One region of the Jeotgalibacillus sp. JSM ZJ347 genome, then DNA from elsewhere that is predicted to be linked to it. Evidence: riboswitches for the same ligand, from Rfam matches in the RefSeq annotation. Region 1 holds a riboswitch; the other holds the start of a gene.
What was found. A riboswitch is a leader RNA that binds a small molecule or an ion and turns the genes downstream of it on or off. The one in region 1 is predicted to bind lysine.

Region 1 (7,697 bases):
AGAAAAGCGACTGATGGTGTAGACCTTTCAGAAGCTAAAGTGATTGTTGCAGGTGGTCGTGGTGTGAAGAGTGAAGACGGCTTTGAGCCGTTGAAAGAGCTTGCTGACCTGCTTGGAGGCGCTGTTGGTGCGTCACGTGGAGCTTGTGACGCTGACTATTGCGATTACTCACTGCAGATTGGTCAAACTGGTAAAGTTGTTACACCTGACCTTTATATCGCATGCGGAATCTCAGGTGCAATCCAGCACATGGCTGGAATGTCGAACTCTAAAGTAATCGTTGCGATCAATAAAGACCCTGAAGCGAACATCTTCAAAGTAGCTGATTATGGCATCGTTGGCGACCTGTTTGACGTAGTGCCGCTGCTGATTGAAGAATTCAAGAAAGTTAAAGTGTCTTAATCAGCTGAGAAGTTAAACTTTTATAGAAATTTAAGTGCTGCGGAGCGGAAGGCGGCGACTCCAGCAGGAGAAGTCGGACAGGTGGGACAGTGCGAAGCACGAGGAGGCTAACCTCCGGCCCTGCGGAAAGCGTCCACCTGAAGCGCAGCGAAACGGTTCCAGGAGCCTGACACATTGTCTCAGGCTCTTTTCAATTCTCAGGCAAAAACGTGGAAATACGATATACTCCCTGCTATACTTTGACTATATTCGTATTCAACAAGGAGGAATTTCAAAATGGCAATTGCACACGCAACTGATCAAACATTCGCTAATGAAACAAAAGACGGTTTAGTACTGGCAGACTTCTGGGCTACATGGTGCGGACCTTGTAAAATGATTGCACCAGTTCTAGAAGAGCTTGATACTGACATGGGTGATAAAGTAAAAATCGTAAAGCTTGATGTTGATGAAAACCAGGAAACAGCAAGCAAATACGGTGTCATGAGTATCCCGACACTTGTCGTATTCAAAGACGGAGAAATCGTTGACAAAGTAGTAGGCTTCCAGCCGAAAGAAGCACTTGAAGAACTATTAAACAAACACGCATAATAACTGAGCCGGGCCTTGTGCCCGGCTTTTATTTTGCTTCTGACTCTCAATTGAGTAAAATATAGGTAACATGCGTGCAGGAGGCTTACAACATGAAAGATCAACTGAAACATAAACTCGCAGTCCTTCCTGACCAGCCCGGCTGTTATCTGATGAAGGACAGACAGGGTACAATTATTTATGTGGGAAAAGCGAAAGTACTTAAAAATAGAGTGAGATCCTACTTTACAGGCTCACACGACGGGAAAACACAGCGCCTTGTCTCAGAAATTGAGGACTTTGAATATATCGTGACCTCATCTAATATGGAAGCGCTCGTTCTTGAATTAAATCTCATTAAAAAGCATGACCCGAAATATAATGTTATGCTTAAAGATGATAAACACTATCCTTTTATAAAAGTAACAGCAGAGCGTCACCCGAGACTACTCATTACGCGTAAAGTAAAAAAAGATAAAGGTAAATACTTTGGGCCTTACCCGAATGCTCAGGCAGCCAATGAAACGAAAAAGCTGCTGGATAGAATGTATCCATTAAGAAAATGCAGAACAATGCCTGATAAAGTCTGTCTGTATTACCATATGGGGCAGTGTCTGGCACCTTGTGAATTCAAAGTGGAGCAAAGCACATACCGCCAAATGACTGAGGACATTGCCAGGTTTTTAAACGGCGGTTTCAAAGAAGTAAAAAAAGATCTTAAAGTAAAAATGGAACAGGCAGCTGAAAATCTTGAGTTTGAGCGTGCAAAAGAATTCCGTGATCAAATCGTTCATATAGAAGCGACAATGGAAAAACAGAAGATGACCATGAATGACTTTACAAACCGCGATATTTTCGGTTATGCGGTAGATAAGGGTTGGATGTGTGTACAGGTTTTCTTTATCCGTCAGGGTAAGCTGATTGAACGGGACGTTTCACTATTTCCGATCTATGATGAAGCGGAAGGTGAATTCCTATCGTTTCTAGGTCAGTTTTATATGAAGCCGAACCATTTTAAACCTAAAGAAGTATTAATCCCGCAAACAATTGACCAGAAAATGGCTGAAGAGCTGCTTGAAACGAATGTGAGACAGCCTGTCAGAGGACAGAAAAAAGATCTAGTTAATCTTGCGGCAAAAAATGCTTCTATTGCTTTAACGGAAAAATTTGCATTAATTGAGCGGGATGAAGAAAGAACGATCAAAGCGGCTGAAAATCTGGGTGAAGCAATGAACATTTATACGCCATACAGGATAGAAGCTTTCGATAATTCTAATATTCAGGGCTCTGATGCCGTGTCGGCAATGGTTGTTTTTGTAGACGGAAAGCCGGCCAGAAAAGAGTACCGTAAATATAAAATTAAAACTGTTCAGGGACCGGATGATTATGAATCAATGCGTGAAGTGATCAGAAGACGGTATACAAGAGTTCTCAAGGATGAACTGCCGCTGCCTGATCTGATTGTAATTGATGGAGGGAAAGGTCAGATTGAAGCTGCGAAAGAAATCTTACGACATGAACTTGGTCTTGACGTTCCGGTGGCTGGTCTTGCAAAAGATGATCGCCACAACACTTCCCAGCTTTTATTCGGCGACCCGCTTGAAGTTGTTCCGCTGAACAGACGCAGTCAGGAATTTTACTTTATGCAGCGAATTCAGGATGAAGTGCACCGCTTTGCAATTACATTCCACAGGCAGGTACGTGCGAAAAACTCCATTCAGTCTGTGCTCGATGATATTGAAGGTGTCGGACCACAGCGGAAAAAGCAGCTGCTGAAATATTTCGGATCTGTGAAAAAGCTGAGAGAAGCATCGCTTGAGGAAATTGTTAAAGCAGGATTACCTTCAAAGACTGCTGAAAAAGTCATTGAAAAATTACAGGATTAGCATTGCTGACTGAAAAGTCTCATGCTATAATGATTCACAATTGAACACTTTATTTTAAAGTGGTGATAGAGGTGCGGATGCAAAGAGTACCGCTGATGAGGGTGATGAAACCCTGTGAAGCAGCGTGAAAGGTGCAGACCGCCGAAGCGGAAAATCATTCATCAGATTTTTTGCTGGTTCTGTATTTAACAAATGCAGGGCTGTCAGAACAATTACGTTCTGGAGAGCTATCTCACCTGTGCGATTCAGATAATATTGTCTGTATAAAAGCAATGGGGAGATTTTCTCCCTGTTGCTTTTTTTATTGTCGTAAACAGTTGAGAAATAATGTTAGGGAAGAGGAAATAAAGTGGGAATCATTGTACAAAAATTTGGCGGTACTTCAGTAGGATCGGTTGAAAAAATACATCACGTCGCAAACAGAGTGATCCTTGAGAAGGAAAAGGGAAATGACGTCATTGTTGTTGTATCCGCAATGGGAAAAACAACTGATGAATTAGTCAGGCTTGCTGGAGAGATGACTTCGCGGCCTGAAAAAAGAGAAATGGATATGCTGCTGACGACTGGTGAGCAGATGTCTACGTCTTTACTTGCAATGGCACTGCAGAACAGAGGCTATAAAAGTACATCTTTAACCGGATGGCAGGCGGGAATCCGCACAGAGCCTGTATTCAGCAATGCAAGAATTACTGAAGTGAAGACAAATCGCGTTGAAAGCCTGCTCGGAGAAGGGCGTGTCATTGTTGTTGCAGGATTCCAGGGCATGGATGAAAACGGTGAAATCACAACGCTTGGCCGGGGTGGCTCTGATACAACAGCCGTTGCGCTTGCTGCAGCTTTAAATGCTGAAAGATGCGATATATATACAGATGTAGATGGTGTATATTCTACCGACCCGCGTTATGTGAAAGGCGCCAGGAAGCTAAACGGGATTTCATATGATGAAATGCTTGAACTTGCGAACCTTGGAGCGGGTGTGCTGCATCCGAGAGCAGTTGAGTTTGCAAAAAATTACGGGATTAAATTAACAGTCAGATCAAGTATGGAAGAAATTGAAGGAACGTTAATTGAGGAGGATGCACCAATGGAAGAGCATTTAGTAGTAAGGGGCGTAGCGTTTGATAAGGGTATCGTAAGAATGACGGTTGTAGGTCTTGAGAATGAATTGACAGGATTCCCTGCAGTGTTCTCCATTCTTGCTGAAAATCATATAGATGTGGATATCATTATTCAAAGTAAGCTTGATACAGGGAAAGTAAATTTGTCATTTTCGATAAAAGAGTCGTCACTTGAAGAGACTTTACAGATTCTCGCGCGCAACAAAGAAGAAATTGGCTACGAGGAAATTGAGCATGAAACAAATCTGTCAAAAGTTTCGATTGTCGGATCAGGGATGGTTTCAAACCCTGGTGTGGCGGCGCAGATGTTCCGTGTGCTTGCAGAGCAGAACATTCAGGTGAAAATGGTCAGCACGTCTGAGATCAAAGTATCAGTTGTTGTTGATTCACATGAGATGATCAATGCTGCAAATGCAATTCATGAAAGCTTTGGGCTTAACAAAAATACTGTAGAAGCATAAAACAGCAGGCTCCTGTAAAACATGGAGCCTGCTGAATTTTTATAAACTGGCTTTTCTCGAAGGTAATGAATAGGGGTCTTTTTGATCCCATTTTAGCTCGATCTGAACGCAGTGTTTTTTATTGCGGGTATAAACAGCCTCGGTCTGATATTGCTTAATCATCGCAATCTGTTCAGCAATAAAGCCTGCTTCGAGTGTAAACAGCGGGTCATTGTGCTGAATTCTTTCCTGCACCACATTGCCTGCGAGTTCGAAATGTATTTCATAATTTTTTTGTTTTATGATAGAGAGGTCACCCCACTCTGCCCGGATGAAAAAAGAAATAATTTCGCCTTCGTTACTGCATGGGTAGCTTCTGGCAAGTTTTTTTCCTGCCCAGTACAGGATATCTTTTGTATGGTTACCTAAAAGATCCGGTATCAGTTCATCCCTGATCAACCGGTAGCCAAATAAGTCCTGTGTCATATTGTCATTATCGCTCATTGATTAACCGAACCTCACTTTCAATCTCTTCATTATAAATTGTTGTGTGTGAAAGTGTAAGGTCAAATAGAGATTTTCTAGCGAAATCGGCATATTGTCATATAGATAAGCAGTTTTTTGAAATAATAAATTGTGAAAAGTGATTTTGTGAATTTTTTGTGAAAAACAGCAGAAAAATATAGGAAAATCCCCTATAACTGAGCAGATAGAATAAAAAATATTTAGAATCGTTTTTATGTATACGTTTTCTTGACGCTCCATTACGAGAGGAGTACAATAAATTTGTCACATAAATGTTATACTGTGCGAAAATTTTGCTGAATCTATCATTCTAGGGAATAGCTTTCAGCAGCTGTATTTATTTTAGAGGGGGTTACATTCGATGGCGGAAAATCGAGAGTTTTATTGGAGGAGGCTGCATTCTTTACTAGGGGTTATACCAGTAGGGATCTTCCTGATTCAACATTTAGTTGTCAACCATTTCGCTACTAGAGGCGAACAGGCTTTCAACGATGCAGCGCATTTCATGGAAAGTTTACCATTCAGAATTTTCTTAGAACTATTTATTATCTTTATTCCTTTATACTTCCACGCAATCTATGGAGTATATATCGCATTCACTGCTAAGAACAACACAAGACGTTATGGAACACTTCGTAACTACATGTTTTTCTGGCAGCGTATTTCAGGTGTCATCACATTGATTTTCGTGACTTGGCACGTATGGGAAACTCGTATTCAGGCTGCACTTGGAGCTGAAGTAAACTTCGGTATGATGGAGCAGATCTTAGCGAATCCATGGATGGTTGCATTCTACATACTTGGAGTCGTATCGACAACGTTCCACTTCTCTAACGGTCTATGGTCATTTATGGTCAGCTGGGGTATCACGGTGAGCGCTCGTTCACAAAAGATTTCAACGTATGCAACACTTGGTGTGTTTGTAGTACTGACAATCATTGGTATCCGTTCAATTCTTGCATTTGTTTAATTCGTTAACTTTTTCAGCTGCAGTAAGCAGCTTTTGATATCAGTAAGGAGAGTGACAAAATGAGTAAAGGTAGAATCATCGTTGTAGGTGGCGGTCTGGCCGGCCTAATGGCAACGATTAAAGCAGCTGAAGCAGGAATGTCAGTAGACCTCTTCTCGCTTGTACCTGTAAAAAGATCACACTCTGTTTGTGCACAGGGCGGTATAAATGGAGCTGTTAATACAAAAGGAGAAGGGGATTCTCCTTGGGAGCACTTTGATGACACAGTATACGGTGGAGATTTCCTTGCAAACCAGCCTCCGGTTAAAGCAATGTGTGATGCAGCACCGGGAATTATTCACCTTCTTGACCGTATGGGCGTTATGTTCAACAGAACACCTGAAGGTCTGCTTGATTTCCGCCGCTTTGGTGGTACACAGCACCACCGTACAGCATTTGCCGGTGCTACAACTGGTCAGCAGCTGCTATATGCATTAGATGAGCAGGTACGCAGACACGAAGTAGCCGGTCTTGTAACAAAATATGAAGGCTGGGAATTCCTTGGTTCAGTTCTTGATGACGATGGTGTTTGCCGCGGGGTTGTATCTCAGGATCTGAAGACAATGGAGATCAAATCTTTCAAAGGGGACGCAGTTATTCTTGCAACAGGCGGACCTGGCATTATCTTCGGAAAATCTACAAACTCTGTAATCAACACAGGTGCTGCTGCATCTGTTGCTTATCAGCAGGGCGTATATTACGCAAACGGTGAGTTCATTCAGATTCACCCGACAGCAATTCCGGGAGATGACAAGCTTCGTCTGATGAGTGAATCAGCTCGTGGTGAAGGCGGACGTGTATGGACGTATAAAGACGGTAAGCCTTGGTACTTCCTTGAAGAGAAATATCCTGCCTACGGTAACCTTGTTCCGCGTGATATCGCAACACGTGAAATCTTTGATGTATGTGTCAGACAGAAGCTTGGAATCAATGGTGAAAATATGGTTTACCTTGATCTGTCCCACAAAGATCCAAAAGAGCTTGATATCAAACTCGGAGGCATCATTGAGATCTATGAAAAATTCATGGGTGATGACCCGCGTAAAGTACCAATGAAGATCTTCCCGGCCGTTCACTATTCAATGGGTGGACTTTGGGTAGACTTTGATCAGATGACAAACATTCCTGGACTGTTCGCAGCAGGTGAATGTGATTACTCTATCCATGGTGCGAACCGTCTTGGAGCAAATTCACTGCTTTCTTCTATTTATGGTGGAATGGTCGCAGGACCAAACGCAGTGAAATACATCCAGGGACTTGAGAAGACTGTTGAAGATATGCCTGAGGAAATCTACACGCGTTTCGAGAATGAAAAGAAGCAGGAGTGGGATGAAATCATGGCAATGGACGGCGATGAAAATGCCTATGTGATCCATAAAGAGCTTGGTGAGTGGATGACTGATAATGTAACGGTTGTTCGTCACAACGATAAGCTGCGTGAAACGGATGCAAAAATCCAGGAGCTTCAGGAACGCTTTAATCGTATTAACATTAACGATACAGCTAAATGGAGTAACCAGGGCGCAGTATTTACCCGTCAGCTGAAAGGCATGCTGCACTTAGCACGCGTTGTAACAATCGGTGCACTGAACCGTGATGAAAGCCGTGGAGCCCACTATAAGCCGGACTTCCCGGAACGTAACGATGAGAAGTTCCTGAAAACAACAATGGCTAAATTCAATCCGGGAACAAACTCACCGGAATTCCACTTTGAAGATGTCGATGTATCACTGATCGAACCGCGTAA
Region 2 (7,697 bases), on a different contig from region 1:
TTACGTCCTCTCTATTCCTTACCGTCTAAATGCTGAGACCGGGCCCAGCCCATTTTCAAGATAGGTTCTGACTGCAGGTGTAAATGCTTTAAGTGCACCTTCTGCTGATGTAAATGTATCAATGCACATCTGATGGTCTACTTCAGTAAACTCCTGTACAAGGTGTTTTCTTAGTTTTACAACCTTAACCAGATCAGCATGCATGTCTTTGCCAATCACTTTTTCATCCTCTAAAATATCAATAATATCTTCATAACTGCCTGGATCACGCATAATAAACCCATCAATCATTGAATTTCCTACATCAATAATTGATTCTATAACGGTATGCAGACTGCGTTCAAGCGCCAGCTGTTCAATTTTAGATTCCCATGAACTGTGCCCATGTAAAAAGCTGAGCTGTTCTTCCATAAACGTTAATGTTTTTTCAATTGTTTCTCTATCCACGAAGTACATCTCTTCACACTCCATCAAAATGTCTGCTTTTAGTGTACCATAAGCCTTCAGATTTTTTGGCATGACGTGTGTTAATCGTTATAATTGTATGTATAGCTTAAGGAGGATTTTTAATATGACTGAACGATTTTTTCTTTATGATGATACAGAGGAAACAAAAACGAGGTTTGTCAGCTTTATGGGAGAAAATCAGCGCTTTGACCTGGCTATCCTATATTCCGACCGCCACTACGGGAAAGCAATGGTGATGGACATCCAGGGCAGCCGCTTTGCGATTATCGGACAGGATGATCTTGATGAAGAGGGTTATATTGAACATGCATTCAAGCTTTCTGAACAGGACGCATCCGAGCTGCGAGAATTTTTATACGAAGTGATCCTGTGAATCAATTGAAGCCCGCCTGCTCATACTAAACCAAAAAGGAGCAGTGTAATGGAACGCTACAGCGATTTTTCAAACGTCGAAGTCCAAAAGGAATACCTGATACCGGAAACCCTCCCGGAAGGCCCCTACGGCTCACCCAGAGGGAAATATACACTCGTCAGAAACAAATCTGGCCCATGGAGAGAAGGACAGCGTTACTACAGCGCATTCAACTACGAAAACAAAGGCGACCACGAATACATTCCAAGACTCGATCCCGGTGCACATAAGCCTTGATGTTTTTTACTGATTTGTCTTTTTTAAAATTGGCTGGTGATTGTAGCTCCAGCTGTGCATAAACCAAAATGGCTTTTAACACATCGAAAACAAAAAGAAGTATATCTCAATTTAAAAGGAGACATACTTCATTGTATATTAAACACCAATATAGTGCAGCGGAGCGTAGGGCGGCGACTCCGGGACGATTAGAGGGAAGCCGAGACCCCGCAACCGAAGGTGAGGAGGCTTGGCAACCTCCGTCCGGAAAGCGTCCGCCCGAAGCGCAGCGAAACGGTTAGTTTTCACCACACCATCTACTTTTTAGCCCCGGCAACCTTCTTCACAATAAAATAAGGGCACCCAAAATTACAGTGCTCATATAAATAATCCTTCACCGTAGAAATCTTCGTATCAAAAGAAGACTTCTGATTCGTATCCTCAAAAAAGCCCTTCAGCCGCAACTGTCCGTATCCCCAGTCACCTACAATGTAATCATACTTATGCAGAATCTCACTGTATCTCGCTTCAAAAGCCTCTTCATTATAACCTTCCCTGAATTCCTCTATGATTTCATATTGCTGATTATGCATTGTAATCATCAGATTCTCACTCCTGCCTGTTAACTACTTCCTATTATACATGACAACACAATTTTTTCTATGCATGATTCCGATTCGAACTGGACAAACTTGCATAAAGGAGTGTTGTTTCGATGAAGCTTATTTATGCTGCTCTTTTGATCCTGCTGATAACTGGATGTTCAAAAGAACCGGAGCCGCCCGAGGTATCACCTATGTCATCATGGCTTCCTTCTGCCATGAATGAATATGACCTAGCTCCTGAGTATACATTAAAAAAACTGCCTATGCATTAAGCACAGGCAGCCTATTTATTAAGCTGTTTTATTTTTGGATTTCTTTACTGCGTTCGTAATACTTGCAGCAAGTCCGCCCCATAAAAGAACGATCCCAATTACCATCATTACAATTGCACTGGCTGTCATTGCGAATCCCTCCCTTAGTCCTTATCCGGAAGCTCAACTGGTGTTGAACGGCTCCATTTTAGTGTTGATAACACAATTCCAAGGACAAATGCTGCACCTGCTGACGATAAGAACATCGTCAGTGCAAATCCGTTGGAATAACCTTCATAGTTACCAGAATCGTTGTCAAACTGCTGGAAGAGGTTATCTGTAACAAGTCCAAACATCATGTATCCAAGTACGATTGGTGTAACGATCGCAAGACATGCTTTCCACCATCCGCCAAGGTGAATATCTGATGTCAGGTTAGCGTGACCCTGAAGCACGTTCGTTTTACGCAGAATCCATGCAATCATAATCACTTCGACCAGACCAATAGCTGCTACACCAAACTGGTTAATGTAGTAATCTGCTGCGTCAAGGAAGAATAGCCCGCCCTGAGTGGCAAACAGAATAGAAATTAATCCGGCAAGTCCGCCCCCGAAAAGAACAGCCTTGTTACGGGAGATACCAAGCTTCTCAGTTAAACCTGCTACATACGTTTCAGTGATCGACATTAGTGAAGTCAATCCGGCAAGTGTAAGCGAGAAGAAGAATAGTGCACCGAAAATTCCGTTTAACCCCGGAAGCTGATTAATAATCTGCGGGAATACCACGAAGGCAAGTCCTACACCGGCAGAAGCAACTTCTGAAACCGGAACATCCAGTTGTGAAGCCATGAATCCAAGCGCTGCGAATACTCCGATACCAGCTAAAAGCTCGAACCCTGAGTTTGCAAAACCTGTGATAAATGCGTTATTCGTAATGTCCGATTTTTTCGGAAGATAGCTTGAATAAGTAATCATGATTGCAAACGCAATTGATAAACTGAAGAAAATATGACCGTAAGCTGCTACCCAGACTGACGGTTCCAGTATGTTTTCAAAATTCGGCTGGAAGAATGCATTCAGACCCTGAGCTGCACCTTCAAGTGTTACCGCTCTGATGACGATAATCAGGAATAAAATAACAAGTGTCGGGATGAAAATACGGTTTGCATATTCAATCCCTTTCTTAACACCAGCAAGTAGAATCCCCAGTGTAATGACCCATACAAGTACGAGTGGGATGAAAATTCCCCACACAATGCCGCCTGTTTCACCAGGTGCTACGTCAAGCTGTAAAAATTCACTGAATAGAAAGCCTTCTGTATCTTCTCCCCAAGCCTGACCGAATGAGAAGATTGTATACCTCATTGCCCAGGCAATAATAACTGCATAGTAGGTGGAAATAACAAACGATACAAATACTGCCCACCACCCAAGCCATTCTGCTTTTTTACCGCTCATGCGGAAGAATGACAGTGGCGCTGATCCTCTGTACTTATGACCGATGGTGAATTCCATGATAAGAATTGGAATACCGGCTGTTAAGAGTGCAAATAAATATGGAATAAAGAATGCTCCCCCACCGTTTTCATAAGCGACATACGGAAAACGCCAAATGTTTCCGAGTCCGACTGCGGAACCGACTGCTGCAAGAATAAATCCGGCACGCGATCCCCACTGTTGACGATTCATCTAATTACCCCCCTGAAAGTACTTCCTGAATAAGTGGAAGTTTTTATATATTCAGATTATTTCTCATAATCTAAAAACAGTATAGCACTTGCTTCCTAAATGTAAAAGTACTATTTTAAAAAATTCTGAAATTATATTACTATAATCTAGAAAAATAAATAAACACTGTTATATCAATGTTTATTGAAATAGTGTGCAAAATCTTTCACACTTTATATAATTCATACATTTTTCCAATCGTACAATAGTCCTTTTAAAAAAAGCCTGAATGGCGTTAACCATTCAGGCTTCAAATGTCTTACTCCAGCTCTTCTTTAGCTGACACGGTTCTCGCTTTATCAGGATTCCTGCCCATTATCACTGCAAATAAAACAAGCAGTACAATGACAAGTCCAAGCGCAAGTAACGTGTTTCCTGAGAAGCCAAGCATAATGTAACCTGCTGAAGCAATGGCAGCACCAGTTAGGGCATAAGGGATCTGCGTTGCAACGTGGTCGATATGATTGCTTCCCGCTCCAGTTGAAGAAAGGATCGTTGTATCAGAAATTGGTGAGCAGTGGTCTCCGAATACAGCACCTGCAAGTACGGCTGCAAGTGATGGCAGAAGGAGTGAAATATCTGTGCTTGCTGCAATTTCTCCTGCGATTGGAAGCAGAATACCGAATGATCCCCATGATGTACCTGTTGAGAATGCCATTACGCCTGCAACTAAGAATAGTAACACTGGCAGCCATCCAAGTGGCAGATTCGATGATTCTACGATTCCTGCAAGATATTCACCAGTACCAAGATCACCAATAAGACCAACAATCATCCAAGCAAATACAAGGATATAGATCGCCGGCAGCATTGATTTAACGCCCTCTTTTAGTGCAAGGAAAAATTCAGCTCCACCGATTTTCTCAGAACGGCCAATTTGACGGATAAAGAATGCGATGGCTACCGCCAGTCCAACTAGCGCACCATATACAAGTGATTTTGCTACATCAGTATACTCGAACATCTGAAGAATCGTTGCAGATTCTCCTGTGTCAGCTGTATAAGCCTGAGCGCCTGTCCACATCATCGAAGCCACTGTACCAACCACAAGAGCGATGATTGGCCAGATTAGATCTCCGACTGTTCCGTGCTTTGATGTAGGAAGATCATTTTTAAGTTCTCCCGGAATATCTTTGTTAGGGTCATATACTTCGCCTGTTTCAATCGCACGGTTTTCATGCACTTTCATTTGTCCAAAATCAACACCGCGAAGTGCGACTATAAAGACGATTCCAAGTGCTGCCCATACATAAAGATTCATTGGCACCATTTGAATAAATGCCGAGAATGCTGTGTATTCAGTAATTGAATGTGTAGCAAGAATCCCGCCAATTACTGCGATGATGTATGCTCCCCAGCTTGATACGGGTGACACCACGCAGATCGGCGCTGCTGTTGAATCGATCAGATAAGCAAGCTTTGCACGCGACACGCGGTGACGGTCAGTCAGTGGACGTGCCACCTGTCCGACTGCAAGGCTGTTGAAGTAATCATCAATAAAGATAATAATACCAAGGCAAGCAGTTACAGCCTGAGCACCGGCACGTGTTTTCACGCGCTTCATTGCCCATTCCCCAAACGCTCTTGCGCCTCCAGATACGTTAATGAATGCTGTAATCACACCAAGAATAATCAGGAATAACATAATAAAAATATTCCATAAGTTCAGTGCGCCGGGTTCTCCATCTGACCCGTGCTCCCAAAATACGCCGCTAAATGACATCCAGAGTGTTTCAAGCGTCGCAAGCGGTCCAAAGCTTGTGATTAATAGTGCTGCTGCGACAATACCCGCGCCAAGCGAAAGTAGGACGCGTCTAGTAAGTAAAACCATTACAATTGCAATGATTGGTGGTAAAAGTGATAACCAAGTTCCTTCCATAATGTTCCCTCCTTTAATTTTTGATAGGGCAAGGTATGAGGCATAATCGTAAAAAACGCAAAAAAGGGCAATGATAGAGGACTCTACCATTACCCTTGAAAGTTAGTAATGTTATGCTCCATCACGATCTGTAGCTCCTCAACCCGCAAAATGCTGCGGAAAGAGAGTGTTATCCTTATTAAAGATAACCCCAATGATAAAACCCTGACTGATTATTACCATTTCGGCAGTGATCCCCTTTCATCTGTGATCGCAGTTGTCATCCTCACACAGATTACTCTTAAATACTGCTCCTCTACCCCATCGGATTATGATGTGGTGATTATTCATTTTACTGAACAATTATAACAAGTGACTGTCTTCAATTCAAGACTAATTTGTTGGAATCGGAACTTCAAGTGAAGGAGACATACCATCGCCGACATTGTAAATTTCAGGAACCTGTCCCTGAATCAGCCCCATTGCAACCGGTATATCCTGTTCAATTGTCGTCACTTCTGTCGCAAACGGTACGATAATCTGAACATTTACTACAAGGTGTATATTAATCTCAACAAATGCGTTATTAATACCAAACTCATCAATATTTGATTTAATGTTTGACGTCACACTTCCGACTGCATGAAACCTGATTGGTACTTTTGGTCCAAGGTTTCCAAGTAACGCGTTTCCGGTAGCCTGACCAAGAGGCACCGTATAGACGATTCCTTCAAGGTTGCCGGCATCTTCCACTTCTAGATCTAATTCAGTCAGAGACTTTAAAATACTTGTATCTCCTCTTTCAATTGCCCGCAGTTGTTCCTGTACAAGCTCTGTGGTTTCTGCAAGTACCCGGTTAATAATTTCTGTATTAAACTTTGTGGTGACCATTTCAGCTGAATCCGTTGGTACATTTTCAATAATTTCATTGATATCCATGACGTTTGCAATCTCTCTGTTTACTGCCTTACTGATTACAAGCGCACCGATTTTCTGTGTCTGGGACTCGGCATAGATCATCAAAGTTGGCTTAATACCAGTATTGATAACAGCGAGCCCAATGGCTGTCATCAGCAGAAATAACACCAATGACAGCAGCCAGACAGAGCGTGCTGTGAGCGGCTTGATCATCATTCTTTTTCTGCGCATAAAAAAGCCCTCCTATAACGCAGTGTATGCAGGTCAGAAGGGTTTTTTACTTAGAATTATTCAGTTATAAAAGAGATATCAGTCTCAGCAATTGTCACATCCAGATGTGCCGACAGGTCAACTTCATATGTAGCTCTGACGATTTTCCCGCTCTCTTCCACTACCCTGATCACCGGCCGCGTTGAAACGCCTTTATTCTGCCGCGCCACAATTCCTTTTCTACCGTCGCTCAGTTGTACGGTGAGCCCGTTCGGATAAATCGCCACACCCATCTGAAAAGCTTTAATCACTGTCGGATCAAATAATGTACCTGACCCAGCCAGGATAATTTCAAGCGCATCAGCAGGCAGCATTTTATCACGATAAACACGGTTTGACGTGCAGGCATCAAATACGTCTGCAACAGCGAGAATCTTTGCATAAAGATGAATATCCTCAACAAAGATGCCCCGCGGGTAACCTGAACCGTTCAGTCTTTCGTGATGCTGAAACGCGCAATGAGCGGTCAGTAACGAAACATTATGAAGATTTTTCAGCACTTCAAATCCATGTACTGTATGCATTTTAATTTCCTCAAACTCTTCTTCTGTAAGCGGCCCTTCCTTCATCAGGACTGACTCATCCACCATTGTTTTTCCAATATCATGGAGCATGGCGCCAAGTCCCAGCTGTTCAAGCTGTTTAACCGGTAGCCTCAGCTCTTTTCCAATCGCCAGTGTATACAGCGTGACATTATATGAATGATGGAATATATAAGAATCATAAATATAAGCATCTGATAAGATCATGAGCAGATCCTGATTTGCATCCATTTCACTCATAATTCCTTTTAATACATGTTGTATTTTTTCGGTCTTGCTTTCAAGCATGGCAGCCATATTTTTCTGCTTGCTTGTCCGTATTGAAGAAAATGCATCTTTCATTTCCCTGATCGATTCCTGTCTGACATGAACAGGCACACTCTCTTTTACCTCAATGCCTTTAGATTTCTCATCTGAAATATAGACGTAC

Region 2: it holds a riboswitch for lysine, as region 1 does, so the genes downstream of both, ACH6CZ_RS10530 (Na+/H+ antiporter NhaC family protein) here and ACH6CZ_RS00820 (aspartate kinase) in region 1, are expected to answer to the same signal.

Annotation. Positions count from the first base shown of each region.
Region 1 is NZ_JBISEN010000001.1:170,020-177,716, forward strand. It holds gene ACH6CZ_RS00805 (electron transfer flavoprotein subunit alpha/FixB family protein) at 1-402, shown strand, start outside; gene trxA (thioredoxin) at 679-993, shown strand; gene uvrC (excinuclease ABC subunit UvrC) at 1,086-2,858, shown strand; lysine riboswitch at 2,917-3,096, shown strand; gene ACH6CZ_RS00820 (aspartate kinase) at 3,208-4,437, shown strand; gene ACH6CZ_RS00825 (YslB family protein) at 4,477-4,920, opposite strand; gene ACH6CZ_RS00830 (succinate dehydrogenase cytochrome b558 subunit) at 5,303-5,911, shown strand; gene sdhA (succinate dehydrogenase flavoprotein subunit) at 5,971-7,697, shown strand, end outside.
Region 2 is NZ_JBISEN010000002.1:1,009,663-1,017,359, reverse strand. It holds gene ACH6CZ_RS10560 (DUF86 domain-containing protein) at 19-456, opposite strand; gene ACH6CZ_RS10555 (DUF3055 domain-containing protein) at 572-841, shown strand; gene ACH6CZ_RS10550 (cytosolic protein) at 890-1,117, shown strand; gene ACH6CZ_RS10545 (YutD family protein) at 1,414-1,698, opposite strand; gene ACH6CZ_RS10540 (methionine/alanine import family NSS transporter small subunit) at 1,992-2,102, opposite strand; gene ACH6CZ_RS10535 (sodium-dependent transporter) at 2,117-3,640, opposite strand; gene ACH6CZ_RS10530 (Na+/H+ antiporter NhaC family protein) at 3,939-5,558, opposite strand; lysine riboswitch at 5,682-5,864, opposite strand; gene yunB (sporulation protein YunB) at 5,931-6,686, opposite strand; gene ACH6CZ_RS10520 (HD-GYP domain-containing protein) at 6,743-7,697, opposite strand, start outside.